One region of the Bacillus sp. FSL K6-3431 genome, then DNA from elsewhere that is predicted to be linked to it. Evidence: riboswitches for the same ligand, from Rfam matches in the RefSeq annotation. Region 1 holds a riboswitch; each other region holds the start of a gene.

Region 1 (8,054 bases):
CTTTAAGAGGTTGTTCAAAAAGTCACCAATTGATATACAATTTCATCGTTGCTAATTAGTACTTCTACTAAGGAAAAGGTCCTCTATTAAGTAAAAAACTGGAACCTCTGTTAAGATCGCTCACGTCCTGTAAGCAACACAGAGGTCAGCAGCACGTCGGCAAGTACGTCCTGTGAGCAACACAGAAATCTCACATCCTGTGCAAGTCCGATCCTCTTAACCTTCTCGCCTCGAACTTCTTGTTTCTAATTTGGCACCTTTTTGAACACGCACTTTAAGGGGAACTCCATCCTTATGGAAAACATTCATTCTTCTATCACTATCATAGCATCAGATGTCGTGAGATATTCCTATTCCTCTAACACAGCAAGTTATCATTCATCACACAATCGAAAGAAAACGATATTTTTAATAATATCCCCCAAGGAAAAAAGAACAGGTATACTACTTGTCAAATGATTGTTAACTACATTCTTAAACTTCTAAATAGGTATTTTCTTTAATAGATTCTACGCATCGTCCATGATAAACCTTTATATTTTTCAAAAAATTTGACAAACTACGTGAATAATGGAATTATGGGAGATATGATAAAAACTCCGGGGGATGAGATGATTGGATTTAACTACAAACACGCTTGAAAATATTGAATATATGGTCAATCAAATTGTAACAAAATTAAAGATGGTAAATATAGGTGCTATCAAATCTGATAGTTTAAATGAAGAAAAGTATGAGGAACTTCATGAAATTTATGCATTAGTTATGAAAAAAACAAGTTTCAGTCCTAGTGAGATGCAAGCTATTGCGGAAGAACTTGGACAGCTGAGAAAATAAGCAAAGCGCAATTCCAATTCAATATTGGAATTATCATAACAGCCTCCGTTTCTGGGACATGTTTCTGATAATGCCTTTTCTTTTATACGTGCTACTTTTCATCAAAACTTCTAGATTAAAAAATGCCCACCTGTTCTCGATTAGTTTTTACTAATTCGGATAGGTGGGCGCTTTTTTTATCGAGATTCCATCCACTCAGGTTTCGTGAAACCTACAAATTCTTTATCAATTACATCTTCAAATCCTTTAGATTCTACTACTTCTTTCATATCTTTCGCAAACTGGGCATCCACATTTTTCGTGTCAATTACTACACGATTTCTGAAGACATCTTTCATATCTTCGATTGCAATACCTTCGTCAGTATTCATCTTCGCTGCAAACGCAAAGTTTCCTGGAACTGCTGCCATATCTGTGCTTTCTACCGCACGTGGAAGCTGACCTGCTTCAAGTGGCTGGAATTTAATATTTTTGACGTTGTCTTTTATATCTTTCTCGGAAATTGTTAAGTGGCTTACATCGTCCTTAAGAGTAATCAAACCTTCTTGTTCTAAAATCAATAACGCCCTTCCCATATTTGTTGGATCGTTTGGTAAGGCTAATGTTGCACCATCAGTAATCTCATCTAGAGAATTGAATTTATTTGAAAAAATGACCATTGGTGAGGTTGGCACGGTAATTACTTCTGAAAGCTCCAGCTTATTTTGTTCAGCAAATGTTTCCATGTACACTAAATTTTGAAATACATTAGCATCGATTTCACCGGTAGATAATGCGTTATTCGGCTGAATATAATCGCTGAATTCTACTACTTTTACTTTATAGCCTTTCTCTTCAAGACCTGGCTGGATTGCTTTCGTTACCATATCTGTAAATGGCCCTGCTGTCGCTCCAATGGTAATATTTTTCGTATCTTCTTTCGGCCCCGCATTATCTTTTCCGCCGCAAGCAGCAAGAACCCCGACTGCTAAAATAATCGTAAGTGCAATAAACCACTTTTTCATTTGTATATTCCCCCTGATGTTTATCTTTTATTTGCTAACTTGGCCCAACGATCTCCCGCAAATTGGATAATTTGAACCAAAATAACTAAAACAATTACAGTTGTGAACATGATGACTGTATCATAGCGGTAATACCCATAGCGAATAGCTAAATCACCGATTCCACCTCCGCCAAGCGTTCCAGCCATCGCTGAGTATGCAACTAAACTAATCGCTGTGAGCGTCGTACCTTGAATAATACCCGGCTTTGCTTCCGTAATGAGAACATCTTTGATGATCATCCACGGTGTTGCTCCTACAGAAATAGCAGCTTCTATCACGCCCTTATCTATTTCTCGAAGAGCTGTTTCTACAATTCTTGCAAAAAGCGGAATAGCTGCAACAGACAAAGAAACAGACGCAGCGGTAGGACCAATTACCCCGCCTGCAATTAGCTTTGTTAAAGGAATAAGTAAGACAAGCAAAATAATAAACGGAATAGACCTGATTAAATTCACGATAAAGCCTAAAATTGAATTAACAAGCTTTTTTTCTAGCAACATTCCTTGGTCGGTCATAAATAAAAGAATTCCTAAAGGTAGTCCAAAAATAACCGAGACAATAAGTGAAATTGCGACCATGTAAAGCGTTTCAAAGAAAGCTTTATTCAGGTCTGGTAACATTTCAATCATATGCTCAAGCACCATGTGTCACCACCTCTACATTTCCAATTCTTTCTTGTAAATATTGAATAGCATTCACAACTTCATTTTTCTCGCCAATCAATTCCATAATAAAAATCCCTAAAGGTTCTTCTTGGATATACTCAATGTTCCCATGCAAAAAGTTGCCTTTTACTTGGTGACGCTGTAGCATATCTGAAACAACTGTTTCCCCTGCTTTTGAACCTTTGAACTGAATTTTAACGACGGTGCCTGTACATTGCTTGAGCAATTTCTCAGGTATATCCAGTTGAAGAACATCACCAATAAATTGCCTAGTAAGTTCAGTTTCAGGAGTGGCAAAAATATCATATACTTGGCCTTGTTCGATAATTCGTCCATCTTGCATGACAGCCATCCGATCACAAATCTCTTTCACTACCGCCATTTCATGCGTAATTAGCACAATCGTTAAACCTAGTTCTTTGTTTATCTTTTTCAATAAAGCCAATATAGATTTTGTTGTACTTGGATCTAACGCTGAAGTTGCTTCGTCACATAATAATACAGAAGGATTATTCGCAAGTGCCCTAGCAATACCGACACGTTGCTTCTGTCCACCGCTTAATTGCGCTGGGTATACATCCTTCTTGTCAGCAAGACCTACCATTTCAAGCAATTCTTCTGCTCTCTTTTTTTGATCTACTTTTGGATATGTAGCAGCTTTTAAAGCGAAAGTGATGTTTTCAATTATGGTTTTAGAACTAATTAAATAAAAGTGCTGAAAAATCATCCCAATTTTTAATCGTGCTTTACGAAGGTCATTTGACGAAAGCTTTGTTAATTCCAAGCCATCAACCTTAACTAAGCCCGATGTTGGAGTCTCTAGTAAATTCATACAACGGATAAGGGAACTTTTTCCTGCACCTGAATAGCCAACGATCCCGAAAATTTCCCCTTTATCAACAGTTAATGAAACATTGTCAACGCCGGTGACCATTCCTTTGTTTGTTTGATACTGTTTCGTTAAATTGCTTATTGCTATCATGATTCCCACCTCTTTGCTACTTCAAAATAAATATGCCTCTTTCCATTGAAAGAGGCATCGAAAATTAATATTAAGTTTCGACTTATCTCTAAGAATGATATCATTCCTCAGGAATTAGCACCTTTTCCCATAGGTGGTTGCTGGACGTCATTGGGCCTGATCCCTCGGTCTCTCTTGATAAGTAGGAGATATTAAATTTATTATACTTATTATCTAGGAAGACAACTCCCTTGTCAATAATACTTTGGACGGCGGTCAGCAAAAACAGGAATTCGATTGCGGATTCCCTCTATTTCCTGTGGATTAATGTCGCCTATTACAAGCTCTTCCTCATTTCCACCCTCAGCAATTATTTCCCCCCACGGGTCAATAATCATCGAATGACCAGCGAATACATTATTCGGATCTTGCCCTGCTCGATTACAAGCAATGACATAACTTTGATTTTCGATCGCACGTGCCCTTAATAGTATTTGCCAATGGTCTAGTCTTGGTGCTGGCCATTCAGCTACTACGAACAAGACTTTCGCGCCTTCTAAAACTGGTTTACGTAACCATTCTGGAAACCGAATATCATAACATATAAAACCTGCTGCCTCTTCTCCTTCTAAAGTAAAGGTCGGTACGTCATCCCCTGCTTGTAAATGTAAATGTTCATCCATCAGCTGGAACAAGTGAAGCTTACTATATTCATGCACAAGTTGCCCTTCTTTATCAATGACATACATCGTATTTTTCACACCATTATCCGTTTGTTTAGCTACGGAACCTCCTACTATATGAAAGTTATGTTTCTTCGCTTGTTCTTGTAAAAATAAAATGACATCTTCTCCATCATCATGGGCAATTTCATCAAGACGCCCTAAATCATATCCAGTTGTCCATAATTCAGGCAATACAATAACGGTACATTTTTCCTTTGCTGCTTTCTCAAACCATTGTTCTGCAAGCTTAAAGTTTTTCTTTGGTTCTCCAAATGCTATGTCCATTTGGATACAGCCAATTTTCCAATTCATACATAATTCCCCCTTAAAGATTCTGTACTTTACAAACATTATATTTCGTTATAACATTTTAAGCTATAATTGAAAGAGAAATCCTATCATGATTATTGAGGTGCTACATTGAAAAAATTCGATACTTCAGATATTTTAAAACAATTACCAAAACAGTTTTTTGCATCACTCGTCCAAAAAGTGAATCGTACGATTGCTGATGGACATGATGTAATTAATCTTGGACAGGGCAATCCCGATTTACCTACTCCAAACCATATTGTAGATCGATTAAAATTAGCGGGCGACAAGCCAAGCAATCACCGATATCCCGCCTTTCGAGGTAAGCCTGAACTCAAACAGGCGGTGGCTCAATTTTATCAACGTGAATATGGCGTACATTTAGATTCCGAAACAGAAGTAGCTATCTTATTTGGTGGAAAGGCTGGACTCGTCGAATTACCGCAATGTCTTTTAAATCCTGGAGATACAATGCTTGTCCCTGATCCAGGCTATCCGGATTATTGGTCAGGTGCAGCATTAGCGAAAGTCCATATGGAAATGATGCCACTCACTGCCGAAAATCACTTTCTTCCTGATTACGAGAAAATCCCAGCGGATATTATAGAGAAAGCAAAACTATTAATTCTTAATTACCCTAATAACCCAACAGGAGCGACTGCAAACTTTGACTTTTTTGAAAAAACAGTTGATTTCGCTAAAAAAAATGATGTATGTGTTGTTCACGATTTTGCCTATGGTGCTATCGGTTTCGATGAAAAAAAGCCAATTAGCTTTTTACAAACTCCCGGTGCAAAGGATATAGGTATAGAGTTATATACAATGTCAAAAACATATAATATGGCAGGCTGGCGTATTGCCTTTGCTGTTGGAAACCCTTCCGTTATTGAAGCAATTAATCTAATACAAGACCATTTATATGTAAGTATTTTTGGGGCAATCCAAGATGCAGCGATTGAAGCTTTATCCGGTTCGCAAGAAGCTGTAATCCAATTAAATACTACATATGAAAATAGGAGAAATGTTCTTATCTCAAGCTTGCATGAGATTGGTTGGAATGTCCAGTCTCCACCAGGATCTTTTTTCGCTTGGCTAAAAATACCTAATGGATACACTTCTGAGTCATTTGCCAACTTATTACTTGAAAAAGCGCATGTCGCTGTAGCACCGGGATTTGGTTTTGGTGAGCACGGAGAAGGATACGTTAGGGTAGGTCTCCTGACTACTGAAAACCGCCTACGGGAAGCTGTAAAAAGAATAGCAAAACTCGGTATATTTTAAAATTACCTTGCCATCTTAGAAACAAAACACTCTGTCTCGCTTCTAGTTTATTCAATGGCATCTAGGGAAAAAGAGAGCGGCATGCCTGTAGGCAAGATTAGGTAAGGTTCAAAATGACCCTTAGTAATATGACCATTAATAGTATGATGGTCATATTATTACTCATTTCATTTTTTCTTTATGCTCATTCGTATTGTTTGAGTAAAAGTACTCTAAACATGCTTTTAAATTAGAAAAATAATGGAATTAATATGCTAACCTTTTATTCATTTGATAATTAATCAATTTGACTCCGTTTTTTTCAACGGTTTGTGAGCAAATTATTTTGTATCCCCGACGCTCAAAAAACGATTTAGCGGTAATACTCGCTTCTGTATCAATATCTAAAATGTTTAATTTTACTGCTTCTGATTCAAGTTTATCAACTAGGGCTGAAGCTACTCCTTTCCCTTGAAAATCTTTATGAACAAAAAGTCTTTCTAAATGTCCACTAGAGGTTAAATCGCTAAATCCAATGATCTGTTCATTCATCCTTACAACATACGTTATATTTTGAATTAATGAATCTTTCCAAGATGAAACTTTCATATTTTTTTCTTCTAGTGGTGCCCAAACATCTAATTGTACTTGTGAATAATCTTTAGAATTCACCTTATGAACTGTTTCATAGAATAAAGAAACAACCTCTTCGATATCTGACGCTTTATATTTCATCATTTCCATGTATCATATCGTCTCCTTGGCTCATTTTAACTTAGAAACAATTCTGAACAAATGATGAAGATGAGCAACACAAAGGATTGTTCCCCTCTGCATTACTCATCATGATTTGGAATGTATTCAGTAATGTTTGTTATTAATTTAAAAATAAATTTCATTTACAGTGGTGATAGGCCATTCGGCTTTATTTTACTTTAAAGTTTGCTGTCTATTAGATTGATATAACCCTTTCATGACTAGGAGTAATCTTGATACTTCCTTTTCCTTCACATCATTAATACAGGATATTTGCAGCCAGTTTTTTTCTAATAGATAAGAACTTTCATAATGTACGCTAAACCCATTTAGATATAGATTATTGCCAAGTTGCTGTGCGCATTCTCCCTTGGGTGGAACTATTGTCATTATCGTTGGCGCAGTAGAGCCCTTTTGTGCTAAAACAGTAAATCCTACTCCTTCCACACCTTTTCTAATCACATTGAACAGATGACTCATTTGATCATAGACTATCTCAGGACATTCGTATTTCTTTAAAGCTGCCGCTAATGCATGTATTAGATTGGAGGATTGAGTATAAGGTATTCCACCTGATTCTACATATGCGCCTAGATCAAGATAACGTGGGAGGCTACTTGCCTGCTTCACATCTTCTTCATGAAAAACGAAAGAAATACCTGTATAACTCGCTAATGCTTTCCCGCTGACACCTGATGCAAATGCAACACCATTTAAATTAATCGGTAGTGTCCCAATTGAGCTTATACAATCAACAGCGAGCTTACTACCATTATGTTTGCTAATCGTTTTTAATGCCTCTAAATCATTTAAAATACCAGTAGATGTTTCACAGTGTACTAACCAAATCCATCGATATTTCTCTTGCTTTACTTTAATCTCAATCTCATCTTCTATGAATACCGTACCCCATTCTGCTTCTAATGTATCAAATAAAAGCCCAAATCGTTCGGCATGATCAACTAAACGCTTTCCAAATTCCCCATTTACAAGTATTAAACCTTTGCCACCCACTAAGCTTAATTGTCCTGCTACAACGTCATTTGCTAAAGTACCTGTCCCATGTAATACCTGGACAAATTTAGCATCCACTAGTTTTCTTAATTTCATTTGAACATCATGTAACAAAATTTCGTATTCCTTTGACCTATGTGAATGTGGCGTAGTAGATAAAGCAAGTTGTACCTCAGATGAAATTGTTGCAGGCCCTGGAAGAAAATTAATTTGCTCCTTTAAAATTCTTCCAGCTATACCAGCATCAAAGGTGGATTTCGTTAAATACATTGGTTGAAAGGCAGCTTCTTCATTCCCGGTAATAAAAGCAAAATCCTGAAAACCCATTTGTCCATAAAGCTTTTGTTCCCTTGTTGTCCCCGATATTACTGCTGCATCATAGCCTAATTTTAAACAAAAACGAATTAAGGCTTGCGCTATTCCTAAAAATACTCTTCCATTTCGATATTTCTGGTCAACTGCTAACAATCTAATCTCA
Region 2 (8,054 bases), 4.8 Mb from region 1:
TTATTTCTTGGTTTAGCACCAATTGCAATTATAGCAGCTATGACTAATAGTAATGGTGGTCTATATGTAGCCTTAGTAGGGCAATATGGTAAATCAGATGATAAGGCTGCATACTCGATTTTAGCTTTAAATGATGGTCCTTTTCTTACAATGATTGCATTATCAATCTTCGGTGCAATGGGATTTGTTGATGGTCTTTTTTCAATTACGTCTTTCATATCGGTTTTACTACCAATTGTCATTGGTATGGTTATTGGTAATTTAGATAGAGATATGGAAGCCTTTTTCAGCAAAGGCAGTGATATGCTTATTCCATTCTTTGCTTTTGCGCTAGGAATGAATATCGATTTTCAAGCTATTCTATCGGGTGGGCTTTCTGGAGTGCTTTTGGGAATTGCTACAGTATTATTAACGGGTACGGCAGGTTATTTTGTGTTTAAAATGTTTAAATGGAATCCAATTGTTGGGGCATCAGAAGGTTCCACTGCAGGAAACGCAGTTGCAACACCGGCGGTTATTGCTGCCGCAAGTCCAGCATTTGCTGCAAATGTAGAATTAGCAACAGTTCAGGTAGCGGCCAGTGTTGTGACAACAGCTATATTATTACCTCTTTTCATAGGATTCTTAGTGAAGAGATTAGAGAAAAAGGGAAAAAAAGCAGAATCAAATTTCCTCTAAGCTGATAAAAAGTAGGAAAAGCGGATTGATGAATCTGCTTTTCTGCTATTTTTTTTGAATAAGGAGTGACTAAGATGAAGTTAGCAATTATCGCTGATGACTTGACTGGGGCCAATGATAGTGGTGTACAACTAGCTAAATATGGATTAAAAACATCGGTATTTTTAGGATTAGACAAAGATGCAGTAATGACATCTGAAGCAGTTGTATTTGATACGAATAGCCGCTCTATTACTAAATTGGATGCCTATAATAAAGTAAAAGCAGTAACTGAATTCTTTACAAATCAAGGATTTAATTATATTTACAAAAAAATCGATTCTACGATGAGGGGAAATATTGCTTCTGAAATAGAGGCGTTTCACGATGTTGTAAAAACTGATTTCGTGTTTATCGTGCCAGGTTATCCTAAAAATGGACGGACTGTTATAAATGGCCATCATTACTTAAATGGTACCCGATTAAATGAAACTGAAATCGCACATGATCCTAAAACGCCGGTAACCGAATCACATATCCCTACGCTCATAGGCACAGAGATACATAAAGAAGTAGGGCTTATTGGGCTTGATACGATTAGGAATGAAGAAAAAGACTTAAAGAAAAGGTTAGAAAAATATGAAGAAATGAACATTTCTTATATTGTGGTTGATTCTGAAACGGAAGGGGACCTGGAGTCGATATTACGTTTGACAAAAGCGTTGGACTATACAATCGCATGGGTAGGTTCCGCCGGTTTGGCTAATTATCTTCCAGCGTACTATGGAATGAAAGAAAGAAATCAGGTATTAAAGATTCCACAACATCACGATCCGATCCTAACGGTTGTTGGGAGCGTGAATGTAAATTCTCGAAAACAGTTAAACTTACTTTTACAAGAGCCTAATATTGTCGGTATTGAAATGACATCCTATTATGCTGTCATGGATCAAGAAAAGCGAAAACTAGAAATGTCGAGCGTATTTTCACAAGCGATGGAAGCAGCAAAAAAAGGTTTCGATGTAGTCATATATACTTCCGGTAATCCAAAAGATATTGAATATGCTAGAAAAGTGGGAGAATCTAAAGGGTTTAACCATACTGAAACTAGCAATGAAATTGTGAATATGCTAGGTGGTATAATTTCTGTCTTAATTGAAGAAAAGATATTCAAAGGTATTGTCATGACAGGCGGGGACACAGCTAAACAAGTATGTGAATTATGGGATGTAAAAGGATTTCATTTATACGACGAACTAGAAACTGGCGTACCAATCTCAAGCTTCATTGGCATCGACGATATATTTGTTATTACTAAGGCCGGAGGATTTGGTAAAGAGACAGTTTTTATAGATGCTATAAAAAAACTAAAAGGAGATTTCTAAATATGAGCATAAATAATTATGTAAAACCGGTTATCGGTATTACCATGGGGGATGCCGCGGGTATTGGTCCTGAAATTATAGTTAAGTCTTTAATGGATCCTGTTATTTATAATAAATGCCAACCAGTTGTTATCGGCGATGCAAAAATACTTGAACGAGTAAAACCAATTGTAGGTGCAGATCTGGAAATCCATATTATTGACCATATATCAAAAGCAAAGAATCAGTATGGGACGATCGATGTGTTTGACTTAAACTTATTATCGATTGATCTACCTTTTGGGAGCGTATCTAGTGAAGCTGGAAATGCTGCGTATCAATATTTGGCAAAAGCAGTTGAGCTAGCAAAAGATCATATGATTGATTCTATTTGTACTGCACCATTGAATAAAGAAGCAATGCATAAAGGAGGTCATCTATATCCAGGCCATACTGAAATCTTAGCAGCCTTAACGGATACAGAAGACTTTTCGATGATGTTAACAACGCCCAATTTAAGAGTTATCCACTTGACAACTCATATGGGCTTGATCGATGCAATCCAGAGTATTACTCCGGAACGAACATATAAGGTAATTAAATTAGCTCATGATACCCTAACTAAAGCAGGTATTGACAATCCGAGCATAGCTGTTTGTGGGATTAATCCTCATGCAGGGGAAAATGGCCTATTCGGTAATGGTGAGGAAGAAGAAAAACTGATGCCTGGTATTGAAAGAGCATTACTAGAAGGAATTAATGCATCTGGACCACATCCTGCTGATACATTATTTTTCCGTGCTGGAAGAGGGGATTTTGATATGGTTGTCGCTTGTTATCACGACCAAGGACATGCTCCAATAAAAGTAATGGGTATTGAAGAAGGTGTTAATATTACGGTTGGTCTAAAAGGTGGCATTATTAGAACATCTGTAGATCATGGCACAGCTTTTGATATTGCTGGAAAAAATATTGCTGATTCAAAAAGCATGAAGGCTGCTATATATTCAGCCATTGAATTATCACCCAAAAAGCTTCGTTGATAGCATTTTTTTATTAAAAGCCTAGAATATATAAGTAATGATTCAGAATCTCATTCATTGTATTATATTTTTTGTTTTTCACTATTGACATTCGAAAAACAACTGTTTATAATACAAATTAACTTAACAAACGAAAATTTAATTAATCACATATACAGTACTGACCGGACAACCGGAAATACTTCCTTTTAAAAAAGAGATGTATTTCGGTTGTTTTTTATTTTTTTTAAACCATCCGTCTTTTTACTGGGAAATTTATTTTTTCACTGTTAAGTAATTGTGTGACTTTTTAAATATCGTCTAATACCACAACTAAATATGTACGTTTTAATTCTTATCGAGAGAGGTTGAGGGAATGGCCCTATGACACCTCAGCAACCACCGTTTATTTACGGAAAGGTGCTAAATCCAGCAAGTTGGAAACAACTTGAGAGATAAGAAGAAACCTTGTATTTTAGGGTCTTCTTCTTATTGAGAGGGCTCTTTTTTGTTGGGGAAAATCCTTCTCATAAATTAGAAATGAAGGAGATGGAAAGGTGACAACATTACAAACGAAGATCATTCAAGATTCGACGAGCATTGATCCAACAACAGGATCGGTAAATGTACCACTTTATTTATCATCTACTTTTCACCAGTTTGATTTTGATCAATATGGAAAATACGACTATAGCCGTTCACAAAATCCTACTCGTGAAGTGCTAGAAAATGCGATTGCTTCTCTTGAGAATGGTGTACAGGGATTTGCTTTTGCATCAGGAATGGCTGCTATATCTACTGCATTTTTACTATTATCACAAAATGATCATGTGCTAGTCTCAGAAGATGTGTATGGAGGAACATATAGAGTAGTATCACAGATATTGGATCGATATGGTATTGAGCATACATTTGTTGATACGACGGATCTTGATAAAGTTGCTGCGGCGATTCAATCAAATACAAAAGTGATTTATATTGAAACACCATCGAATCCTACGCTGAAAATTACTGATATTCAAGGTATAGCAAAGTTAGCAAAAGCAAATAATTGTTTCACTTTCGTCGATAACACATTTATGACACCTGTATTCCAACGTCCGCTTGAACTTGGTGCTGATCTAGTTCTTCATAGTGCAACGAAATTTCTATCTGGACATAGTGATGTCCTTGCAGGTCTAGCTGTTGCGAAGGATAAAGGATTGGCAGAACAATTGGCTTTTTTACAAAACTCATTCGGGGGAATCTTAGGCGCATATGATTCATGGTTACTTTTACGAGGGATCAAAACTTTACATGTGAGAATGGAAGCATCATCTCAATCAGCAGCAAAGATTGCGGAGTATTTAAATAGTCAAGAAGAGATACAGCATGTCTATTATCCAGGGATATCAGCCCATACAGGATATGAGATTCATAAATATCAATCGTCTTCGGCAGGAGCCGTTCTCTCCTTTCGTCTAGAAAGCGATGATGCAGTACGACAGTTTAAAGATAATATTAAACTTCCTTTATTTGCGGTAAGTCTTGGTGGTGTCGAGTCCATACTATCATATCCAGCTAAAATGTCGCATGCAGCAATGCCGAAAAAAGTAAGAGAAAAACGTGGCATTACCGATGGATTACTACGATTGTCGGTGGGTTTAGAAGATCCCGATGATTTGATTAGAGATATCGAACAGGCACTTTCAAAAATAAAGAAGGGAGGTAAACTCGTTGACGCTATTAGCTAGTTTGCAAGAGCGGATTTTAATCGGTGATGGTGCGATGGGAACGCTGCTTTACTCACATGGAATTGATCGCTGCTTTGAAGAGTTAAATCTCACGCATCCGGAAGAAGTAGCGCGAGTCCATAAAGCATATCTTGATGCTGGCGCCGATTTGATTCAAACGAACACATATGGTGCGAATTATATTAAGCTATCAAGATATGGTTTAGAAGAAAGTGTGAAAAGGATCAATAGTGAAGCGGTTCGCATTGCTAGGGAGACAGCAGGAGATAACGCGTATGTCGTTGGAACGATTGGTGGTATACATGGTTCTGGCTTGCGTTTTGGTAAGACAGTGGAGATAAAACGGAGCTTTAGAGAACAGCTTTACTGTCTACTACTTGGGGGTGTCGACGGTCTTCTATTAGAAACATATTACGACTTGGATGAATTGACAACTGTATTGAAAATTGCCCGTGAAGAAACGGATCTGCCGATTATTACAAATGTGTCGATGCATGAGCCAGGAGTGTTGGAAAATGGGATTCATTTATCAGATGCAATAGAGCGCTTAGAAGATCTAGGTGCAGATATTATCGGAGTCAATTGTAGATTAGGCCCGTACCATATGCTAAAAGCGTTGGAATCTATTCCGATTCCTAAAAAAGCATTTCTATCGGCATATCCGAACTCAAGTTCACCTGAATATCGCGATGGAAAGCTTCTATATAAAACAGAACCTGATTATTTTGAAAAATTTGCGCTTCATTTTCGCAACGAAGGTGTCCGCTTAATTGGGGGATGCTGTGGCACAACGCCAGAACATATAAAAGCGTTGGCTGAAGGAATCAAGGGCTTGATACCACTACAGAAAAAGGAAGTGAAAAAGCGAAAAAACATCGAAGTACCAGAAATAAAACAGCAAGATGGACTGACGTTATTCGAGAAAGTGAAATCAAAGCGTTCCATTATCGTCGAGTTGGATACACCAAAACATTTGGATACGAAGAAATTCTTTGAAGGAGCAAAAGCTCTAAAAGAAGTAGGAATAGATGGTTTAACGCTTGCGGATAATTCACTTGCTTCACCACGTGTCTGTAATATGACGATGGCTTCACTTGTAAACAGAGAAATAGATTTGCCTGCGCTCGTCCATATTACATGCAGAGACAGGAATTTAATTGGATTACAATCCCACTTAATGGGTCTCCATACTTTAGGTATACGTGACTTATTAGCAATTACAGGTGATCCAACAAAGATTGGTGATTTTCCAGGAGCAACATCCGTCTATGATGTCACTTCATTTGAGTTAATAAAGTTAATCAAGCAATTTAATGAAGGAATTTCATTATCAGGAAAATCACTGAAACAAAAGACAAATTTCCATATCGCAACTGCATTTAACCCGAATGTTCGGAATGTTGGGAGAGCGGTTGAACGATTAGAGAAAAAGATTGGCTTCGGGGCAGACTATGTCGTTTCACAACCTGTATTTAGTAGAGAAAAAATAATTGAAGTGGCTGAAGCGACAAAACATATAACAGCTCCAATTTATATCGGAATAATGCCATTAGTTTCAACCAGGAATGCCGAATACCTTCATAATGAAGTGCCTGGTATCAAATTGCCGGATGATATTCGCGCACGGATGGCTGCGACTTCAGACTCTCCAGATCTAGCAATACAAGAGGGTTTATCGATTGCAAAAGAGTTAATTGATACCGCGATGGAACATTTTAATGGGATCTATTTAATCACTCCATTTATCCGCTACGATTTAACTGTTGAATTATCTAAATATATTCAACAGAAGGATAACAAATTAACTGAAAAAGAAAAATCGGAAATTGTAATAAAATAGTTCTTCTCTTTATCATATAATAAAAATTTGAAGTTGGAGGAAATAAAATGACAAAAGTAATTAGTTCGAACCTAGGATATCCAAGAATTGGTGAGCTTCGTGAATGGAAAAAGGAATTAGAAAAGTTTTGGAGTGGTAAAATTTCTGAAGAAGAACTATTAAAAGAAACAAAAGCATTACGATTGCATGGATTAAAGAAACAACAAGATAAAGGAATCGATCTTGTACCTGTTGGTGATTTCTCCTTGTATGACCATGTATTGGATACGTCGATCATGTTTGGAGTTGTACCAACAAGATTTCAAAATAGCGGTGCAAAATCAGCTTTGGAAACGTATTTTGCGATTGCACGTGGTACAAAAGATGCTGTCGCATCAGAAATGACAAAATGGTTTAATACAAACTATCATTATATTGTTCCAGAATTTAATAATGTAAGACCAATTTTAACAGAAAACCGTCCTTTAACTTTTTATAAAGAAGCAAAAGAGGAATTGGGTATTGAAGGTAAGCCGGTATTATTAGGTCCTATCACATTTTTAAAATTAGGAAAGGGCTATGAAGCAGATAAATTCCCAGAACTATTAAAAACATTTTTACCTTTGTATATTCAAGTATTGCAAGAACTAAAGGAAGCAGGTGTTAAATGGGTTCAGATAGATGAGCCTATCTTAGGAACGAATGTAACTGGGGCGGATATTGATCAATTTAAGCAAGCATATGAGGCGATCTCCGAGGCAGTTCCAGGACTAAATATTATTATCCAGACATATTTTGAGTCCGTTGATTTCTATGAGGAAATTGTAAACTTGCCAGTTGCTGGAATTGGGCTAGACTTTGTTCATGGGGACGCACTGGAAGCGATACGTCAACATGGATTCCCGAAGGAAAAAGTACTTGCTGCGGGTGTAATTGATGGCAGAAATGTCTGGCGTTCAAACTTGGAAACACGGCTTGGTCTATTGGAGACGATTCAACAATTAGTTAATAAAGACCGGATTATTGTCCAACCGTCATCTTCTTTACTTCACGTACCTGTGACGATAGAAACGGAGCAAGCGTTGGATCCAATTATTAAAGATGCGTTATCTTTTGCAGATCAAAAGCTTGAAGAAGTCGTTGCTTTAGCACAAGGTTTAGAGAATGGGAAAGCAAATATTGCTAAAGAATTGGAAGGTAGCGTGCGGGCGATTGATGTGTTAAATAACTCAGCATATCGTAAAAAAACAGCTGGTCAAGTGAATGCAAGTGAACTAAGTGCTGATCGAGCATTACCGTTTGCGGAAAGAATTAAGATTCAAGATGAATTATTTCAGCTTCCGCTATTACCTACAACAACTATTGGTAGTTTGCCACAAACGACTGAAGTAAGAAAACAACGTTTGAAATGGCGTAAGGGTGACATTACTGATCGTGAATATGAACAATATATTGAAAC
Region 3 (8,054 bases), 1.8 Mb from region 1:
AGCAGTTGAAAAACGATCGGATAGTCAACTTGTTAAAGAAAGTATAAAGCGGTTACATTTGATTGATGGTAAAATTCAGTATTCATCGCCATTGGAAGGCAACTGGTCGATTATCTGTTTGGTTGAGACGTATACGAAAGGAACAATCAGAGGGCTCCATTATGGAGAAGATGATAGAGAAGAGCATGCTCCAGCCTCTGCGGATCTACTTAATCCATTAGCAGTCCAAAGGTTTATTCAACTGACGCATGAGCGCTATTATGCGATATTGGCGAGTTATTTTGGATCAACCATTCAGGCGTTTTTTACCGATGAACCTGACATGCTTGGACGTGGTGCATCTAGAAGTCTAAAACCATGGACAAATGGATTTCTGTCCTATTATCTTAAGCAAGGAAATCGTGAAACGGACCTACTGGCTTTATGGTTTGATATTGGCAACGAAACGGCAGTCATTCGAAAAAATTATCAAAAGGCTGTGAATAAACGCTTGGCGGAGGCCTATTATAGACCTTTAAGTATATGGTGTGAGGAGCATCATATTTCATTAACCGGGCATCCAGCTGCAAGTGATGACATTGGGTTACTAGATTATTTTCAAATACCAGGACAGGATGTCGTTTGGCGTTGGGTTGCACCAGAGGATGAAAAAGGATTGGTAGGTCATCATTCTACAGCTGGAAAATGCTCGGCAGATGCGGCGAGACACCGAGGTAGACGACGTAATTTAAATGAGGTTCTTGGTGTTTGTGGGCAAGGAAATGGTTGGAATTTATCTGGTGGTGATATGAAATGGTATTTTGACTGGCTATTTGTTCGAGGTGTCAACTTAATTTCACCACATGCTTTCTATTATTCAATTGAAGGAAGATCAAGGAGTCACGAGCGTCCTCCAGATGTGGGTGCGAATAATATTTGGTGGCCTTATTATAAACAGTTTTCTACATATATTAAGCGCTTAAGTTGGTTAATGACTGATAGTGTGAATCAAGCACAGATAGCTGTTTTATGTGAGGAAGACTTTTTACCATGGAAAATAGTCAAGCCTTTATACGAAAATCAGATAGAATTTAATTACTTAGAAGAGTCCCTTTTGCATACTATTGTTATTGATGAAGGAAAACTGTGTATAGAGAAACAAGTGTACCATGCGATTTTAATAGAGGATATTTCAAGGTTTAATAGTAAAACAATGCTGCTTTTAGAAAATTTCATTGAAAAAGGTGTATCGGTTTTTGTTCTTTCGGAAAATGAAATAGCAGGTGCTAAACTTACATCAATGCATAGTATATGTGAAAATTTGGAGGATGAAATTGGCAGAGAGACGATGCTGGTTCCTGCTTGTAAAAACATTCGAATTAGCAAAGTCGAAAAGGAGAATAAAACTTTTTATTTACTAATTAATGAGGGAGAAACAAACTTTGGCGGGAAGCTACAAATGAAAGGTGTAGGGTCTGTTCAGAAATGGGACCCATGGAAAGGCACTATAGAAGATGTTCCAATACAGAGCCAAGAAATTAATACGATTGTATCTTTGCAACTGCAGCGTCGGGAAAGTATTATTATCCATTTCAATCCAAACGAAGAGCCATTACATCAAGATTCTTTACCAATAAGAAATAAGCAATCTATTATTGTAAGAGATGACTGGAAAATCAGTTTGGAAGGTTCGACATTGGATAAAGTCACTCTTGAATCATGGACTCACTGGGATGGGATGGAACACTTCTCAGGTGCGCTAATGTATGAACAAACCTTTACATGCCCGGAAACCTATACTACTAGTGCGATCCTAGACTTAGGAGAAGTCCATGAAATAGCCCAGGTTTGGATAAATGATCAAGAAATTGGTGTGAAAATGTGGGCTCCTTATACTTTTGAATTCGCAAATTTATTAAGAAAAGGTAATAACTCGATAAAAATAGTGGTGACAAATTCTAAGGCCAATTGTAAGGACGAAGTGAGTTTACCATCAGGCTTAATTGGACCAGTAACATTAACAATGGGATAAATTCTTGAGTATAAATGGGCACCAATCTTTGTGTTGCTATATGAGGAAAAGGAAAAAAGAGGTTGGGAATCTTTCACTCCTAACCTCTTTTGAACAAACTTTATAAAATAGATGGATTATTTTCCCCAGACATCCTCAGCAATTTCAACAATAAACCTCAGCTTTTCCCATTGCTGATCTTCCGTTAGTTTATTACCATGATGTGTGGAAGCGAATCCGCATTGTGGGCTTAAGCATAATTGCTCTAATGGTACATATTGTGCCGCTTCTTTAATGCGTGCTTTAATTACTTCTTTGTCTTCTAATTTTCCATATTTAGAGGTGACTACGCCTAAAACAACTTGTGCCCCACCATTTGGAATATGGTCCAATGGTTTAAAGTCACCTGAGCGCTCATCATCATATTCTAGGAAAAAGCCATTTACTTTTTCTTTTGCAAATAAAGTAGGGGCGATCAGTCCATAGCTACCTTGAAATGCCCAGTTGGAGCGATAGTTTCCACGGCATAGATGGGTTGTGACCACTAAATCTTCTGGTTTTCCTTCCAATACACTGTTTGCTACTTTGAGAGCTAAATCAATTAAGTATTCTCTTGTATATTTGCCATCATTAAAAGGAATATCTGGAGAGGAAAGCCCTGCAATATAAACATCATCTAGTTGTAAATAACGGACGCCTGCATTGTAGAAAGCTTTAATCGCATCACGATAAGCTTGAATAACATCGTCTGCATATTCTTCAATGTCGGGATAGATGTTTTCATCCCTTATACCCACATTAAATAATTGGTTAGGGCTTGGAATGGTTTGTTTGGCAACGGCACGACCAGCAACAATTTCATTGAATTCAATAAAATCCTTAACATGTGGGTGATCAGGATTGAATGAAATCTTTCCAACGTTTCGGACATTATATCTTTCTGTTTCTTCATTTCCGTTAAAAACATATCCTAATTCGGGAATATAACCTTCTATTCCATTTAAGTGCTCGAGAAAGTCAGTATGCCAAAATCGGCGTCTAAACTCACCATCTGTTACAAGTTCTAAGCCAACTTCAATTTGCTTATCAACGATCCGTTTAATTTCTTGCGTTTCCACTTCACGTAATTGTTCGGCGGTAATTGCACCTTCTTTAAAGTCTTTTCTTGCTTTGTGCAAATTATCTGGACGTAATAAACTTCCGACGTGATCCGCTCTGAATGGTGCTTTCGTTAAAGTTGTAGTTGTCATTGTTACATTCCTTCTCTCCATTTTAATTTTTTTGATATAATAAAAAACCTCTTCTTGGAAAAAAGAAGAGGTTTTGGCATTATGCTATCGGCTCTTCTTATCTTCAAGCATTACGCTTCTGGAATTAGCACAGTACATAAAAGTCTGTTGCTGAGGTATCAATGGGCCAGTCCCTACACCTCTCTGGATAAGAAATAATTATATGTAGTTTTGAATTAGCTATTACTCTACAGCTCTTTATTATTTCTGTCAAGTGTGAAAAAATAAAATTAATAGAATTGATGATAAAATGGAAGAGGATTGTTTTTTAGCATAGAATGCTGTTAATATTGGATTAGCCAATTACGATGGAGCGATTTTAATGAAATGAAGGAGGAAGAATAAATGAAGAATACGTCTCTAAAAGGCGCTGTCGGAACAACTGATACACATTATGTAAAAGAAAACACCTACAAGGAAGACTATAAGCGTGTAGATTTTAATGAAGTTATAGAAATGAAAGCGGTGACATGGGAAGGGAATGCGTGGAAAGGTGATCGTGCAAGCGCCCAGTTTGTATTATGGACGAACGATGAAGGTAAAGAGGGCGTTTCCCTTTCCGTAGGGGATTTAGTAGATAGCTATAATCATAAAATAAAAGCTTCCAGTATAAAAGCAAATTTTATTCAAACAACCAGAGCGGGAAGAGGGAATCCCTCTCAAGGAAATCCACAGGAAATTATACCGGATATTCTTTTTTCCAGCTATCCGATAAACATGGATGAGACCAGTGTGCAGCCTATTTGGGTATCCATCGATATTCCGCGAGATGCTGTTGCAGGTCACTACACTGGGGAAATGAGCGTGAATACAGCTTCGGGTGATGAAGTGATTTTTACTATACAATTAGAAGTACTGGATATTACTTTACCTGAAGTAAAGGATTGGACGTATTTCCTTGATTTATGGCAGAATCCATTTGCAGTTGCAAGAATCAATCATATTCCTGAGGATCAGCTATGGTCACAAAAGCATTTCGATGTAATGAGGCCACATTATGAAATGCTAGCTGCAGCTGGCCAAAAGTCAATCACTACTACAGTGACCACTGACCCATGGGATTCGCAAACGTATGATCCGTATCACAGTATGGTGAAGTGGGTGCGGAAAGTTGATGGCACATTTGACTTTGATTTTTCAATTTTCGACATGTGGGTAAAGTTTATGATGGATATAGGTATTGACAAGCAGATTGATGCATACAGCATGGTTTCTTGGGCAAGTAAAATTACATATTATGATGAAGCTAAAAAGAATGATGTAATAGAAAAGATTGATGTAAATCATCCGAAATGGGCTGAAATGTGGCGTGCCTTTTTAGAAGCGTTTGTACCTCATCTTGATGAAAAGGGTTGGTTGGATAAAACTTATATGGCAAATGATGAAAGACCATTAGCTGATTTGGGAAAGGCAGTTGATTTAATTGAAGAAGTGTCTAATGGTAGGCTAAAGATTTCAGCTGCTATGAACTACAACAGTCTAAATGATCCACAACTAGATAGAATCCATCATATTTCAGTAGGACTATACCATATACAACATGATAGTAAGGAATTAATCAATGTATCTAAACGAAGAAGAGAGCTCGGGCTATTGACAACGATTTATAATTGTGTGGGACATTACCCAAATAGCTTTATCAGGTCCATCCCGGTGGAGGGCGTATGGGTAATATGGGACACGATGCGACACAAAGCAGATGGCTATTTAAGGTGGGCCTTCGACTCTTTTGTAAAGAATCCATTTGAAACAACAGATTTTAAAACTTGGGAGTCTGGAGATGCCTTCCTAATATACCCAGGTGCAAGAAGTTCCGTGCGTTTTGAAAGAATGAAGGAAGGGATTAGAGATGCTGTAAAGGTCAGATATATTTCTCGGAATGATAGTCATTTAGGAGATGCAATAGAAACAGAAATATGGAAGATGAATGCAGTTGGCTATGCAACTGATCCCTATAATGGGGTAAAAGATCCCGGAATTGTAAACATTTCACAAGAGGTAAATAGATTAAAGGTTGTTTTAGACAAGGCTACAAGAAGGTATATAGCTCAGAATTAGAAAATGGGATGTTGAGTCAGCCACGATGTGACACAAAGAGTTTTAATTGGATATAGGTTGATCTATTTATAGAGAAATTACTTACGCTCGGTATAGGGGGGATATGGTTGAGTAAGCTCATCCGCTATCTAAAACCACATTGGCTTTTTGTCCTGCTTGCCCCACTCTTTATGGTGTTGGAGGTTTGTATGGATTTATTACAGCCACGATTAATGGCGAGTATTATAGATGAAGGCGTCATGAAAAGGGACCTATCACTCGTTCAGTCAACAGGTGCCTGGATGCTACTCGTCGCATTTATTGGTTTACTTGGGGGTGTTGGTTGTACGATTTTTGCAAGTTATGCATCTGTTTATTTCGCGGCAGATTTACGTGAAGATTTATATAGCCGTGTGCAAAGCTTTGCTTTTAAACAGCTTGATCGCTTTTCTGGTGGTCAGCTCGTTACAAGGTTAACGAATGATGTTACGCAACTTCAGCTTTTCGTAGAAATGGTATTGAAGATTTTTGTTCGTGCTCCTTTACTGACGGTTGGAAGTCTTATTATGGCGATTATGATCAGTCCGAAATTGGCGCTTATTTTAGCTGCATCTATTCCCCTTCTATTCGTTGTTTTATTTTTACTCATCCGTTTTGCATTTCCTTTATTTTCAAAGGTGCAAGAAAAACTAGATGGTGTAAATAACGTGTTACAGGAGAATTTACGCGGGATGCGCCTTGTGAAGGCATTTGTCCGCGGTGATTTTGAACGAAAGAAGTTTCGAGAGCAAAATACGAATTATACGGAGTTCGCAGTCAAAGCATTTCGAATTATGGCGTTGAATATGCCAGTGATGATGCTCATTATGAATGTGACAATTGTTGCTGTTCTTTGGTTTGGTGCGGGGCAAACATGGGCGGGGAATTTACCAGTTGGCGAGCTTGTTGCTTTTATTAATTATGTAACCCAAGTATTATTTTCCCTTTTAATGGCAGGCATGCTGATGATGGCTGTTTCGCGTGCGAAAGCTTCAGCAAATCGTGTCAATGAACTACTTACGATAGAGGCAGAAAAGCAAATATTATCAGCTGAACCATTAAAAAATGTGCAAGGCCATATTGAATTTAATCATGTTTCTTTTACGTATGATAAGGATCAAGCATTGATACTGGATGCGATTAGCTTTGAAGCAAAGCCGGGGCAAACACTGGCGATTTTAGGAGCAGCTGGAGCGGGAAAATCAACGCTTATTCAACTAATTCCTGGGCTTTATGAAGCGACAGGGGGAACCGTGTCGATCGACGGGAAAAACGTATTAGATATCCCGTTTGATGAATTGCGAAAACAAATTGGCTACGTATTACAAGAAACTATTTTATTTAGTGGCACAATCTATGAGAATATTAGTTTTGGAAAATCAGCTGCTACTCGTGAAGAGGTGGAAGCGGCAGCAAAGGCGGCCAATGCACATGAATTCATTAGTAATATGCAGAATGGATATGAGACAAATCTTGGCCAACGTGGCGTTAATTTATCTGGTGGTCAAAAACAAAGAATTGCAATTGCACGTGCGTTATTACTTAGGCCTGCCGTGTTAATACTAGATGATAGTACAAGTGCTGTCGATGTAAAAACAGAAACGGCCATTCAGAAAGCTTTAAAAACAGAATGGAGCAACTCAACATGTATTTTTATTGCGCAACGGATTTCATCTGTTGTGGACGCGGATCATATTATTGTGATGGAAAATGGAAAAATTGCTGCGGAAGGAAATCATCCAGAATTACTTGCTGAAAGTAAGATATATCAAGACATTTACGCTTCACAGCAGAAGAGGGAGGAGGTATTACATGGTTAATAAGGCAGAAAAACAAAATCATGGTAACGCTCCTACCCCTAGCATTCGTCCAGGACGCCATATACCGACAGGCCCTGTTGTGAAAGCGAAAAATACAAAAGAGACATTGTACAGACTTTGGAATTATTTACGTAAGCAAAAAACGGGATTAATTGCAGTTACTATTTTCACAGCTATTAGTGCAGTGCTTATGTTAACGGGACCATATTTAATTGGGATGTCCATTGATCGTTACATTGTTCCTCGTGATTATGATGGTCTTGTTACAGTATGTCTTGTGTTACTTGGTGTTTATATTGCAAGTTCTGTTTTTTCTTGGCTGCAAATGCATGTCATGGCTTCGGTATCGCAACATACGGTACGTGATATGCGTAAGGAATTATTTGATAAAATTCAGAGACTGCCAATTCCCTATTTTGATAAAACACCTCATGGTGAGCTTATGAGTCGAACCACGAATGACATGGAAACAGTCTCGAATACACTAAATCAAAGTATGGCGCAATTTATTAATAGTGTCTTGACATTAGTTGGAGTCATTATTTTCATGCTCGTCATGGATGTATGGTTAACGCTCGTTAGTATGGTGATCATCCCGCTTGTTATTTTAACTACGAAAAAAGTGGCATCATATACGCGGAAATTTTTCAGTAATCAACAAAAAGAGCTTGGTTCTTTAAATGGTTTTATAGAAGAAACGGTCACGGGTCAGAAAGTCATCAAGGTATATCGTAGAGAAGCGAAGACACTTGAGCAATTCCAAGAAAAAAATTGGGCGCTTCGCGATGTGACGAAAAAAGCGCAAATTTTTGCTGGTATTATGGGTCCTTCCATGAACTTTATAAACAATTTAAGCTTTGCTCTTATAGCGGGGATTGG

The links. A riboswitch is a leader RNA that binds a small molecule or an ion and turns the genes downstream of it on or off. The one in region 1 is predicted to bind S-adenosylmethionine.
Region 2: it holds a riboswitch for S-adenosylmethionine, as region 1 does, so the genes downstream of both, metC (cystathionine beta-lyase) here and MHB53_RS23510 (methionine ABC transporter ATP-binding protein) in region 1, are expected to answer to the same signal.
Region 3: it holds a riboswitch for S-adenosylmethionine, as region 1 does, so the genes downstream of both, MHB53_RS15300 (5-methyltetrahydropteroyltriglutamate--homocysteine S-methyltransferase) here and MHB53_RS23510 (methionine ABC transporter ATP-binding protein) in region 1, are expected to answer to the same signal.

What each region holds. Positions count from the first base shown of each region.
Region 1 is NZ_JBBOCT010000001.1:4,925,725-4,933,778, reverse strand. Features, by position in the region: gene MHB53_RS23525 (DUF1128 domain-containing protein) at 616-837, shown strand; gene MHB53_RS23520 (MetQ/NlpA family ABC transporter substrate-binding protein) at 1,014-1,841, opposite strand; gene MHB53_RS23515 (methionine ABC transporter permease) at 1,862-2,527, opposite strand; gene MHB53_RS23510 (methionine ABC transporter ATP-binding protein) at 2,517-3,530, opposite strand; SAM riboswitch class I at 3,610-3,714, opposite strand; gene MHB53_RS23505 (carbon-nitrogen family hydrolase) at 3,764-4,546, opposite strand; gene MHB53_RS23500 (pyridoxal phosphate-dependent aminotransferase) at 4,655-5,827, shown strand; gene MHB53_RS23495 (GNAT family N-acetyltransferase) at 6,074-6,550, opposite strand; gene MHB53_RS23490 (aminotransferase class V-fold PLP-dependent enzyme) at 6,737-8,054, opposite strand, start outside.
Region 2 is NZ_JBBOCT010000001.1:103,006-111,059, forward strand. Features, by position in the region: gene MHB53_RS00500 (2-keto-3-deoxygluconate permease) at 1-678, shown strand, start outside; gene MHB53_RS00505 (four-carbon acid sugar kinase family protein) at 753-2,042, shown strand; gene pdxA (4-hydroxythreonine-4-phosphate dehydrogenase PdxA) at 2,045-3,064, shown strand; SAM riboswitch class I at 3,396-3,505, shown strand; gene metC (cystathionine beta-lyase) at 3,601-4,776, shown strand; gene MHB53_RS00520 (bifunctional homocysteine S-methyltransferase/methylenetetrahydrofolate reductase) at 4,760-6,616, shown strand; gene metE (5-methyltetrahydropteroyltriglutamate--homocysteine S-methyltransferase) at 6,664-8,054, shown strand, end outside.
Region 3 is NZ_JBBOCT010000001.1:3,137,892-3,145,945, reverse strand. Features, by position in the region: gene MHB53_RS15305 (glycosylhydrolase-like jelly roll fold domain-containing protein) at 1-2,011, shown strand, start outside; gene MHB53_RS15300 (5-methyltetrahydropteroyltriglutamate--homocysteine S-methyltransferase) at 2,128-3,240, opposite strand; SAM riboswitch class I at 3,335-3,434, opposite strand; gene MHB53_RS15295 (DUF4091 domain-containing protein) at 3,625-5,337, shown strand; gene MHB53_RS15290 (ABC transporter ATP-binding protein) at 5,445-7,175, shown strand; gene MHB53_RS15285 (ABC transporter ATP-binding protein) at 7,168-8,054, shown strand, end outside.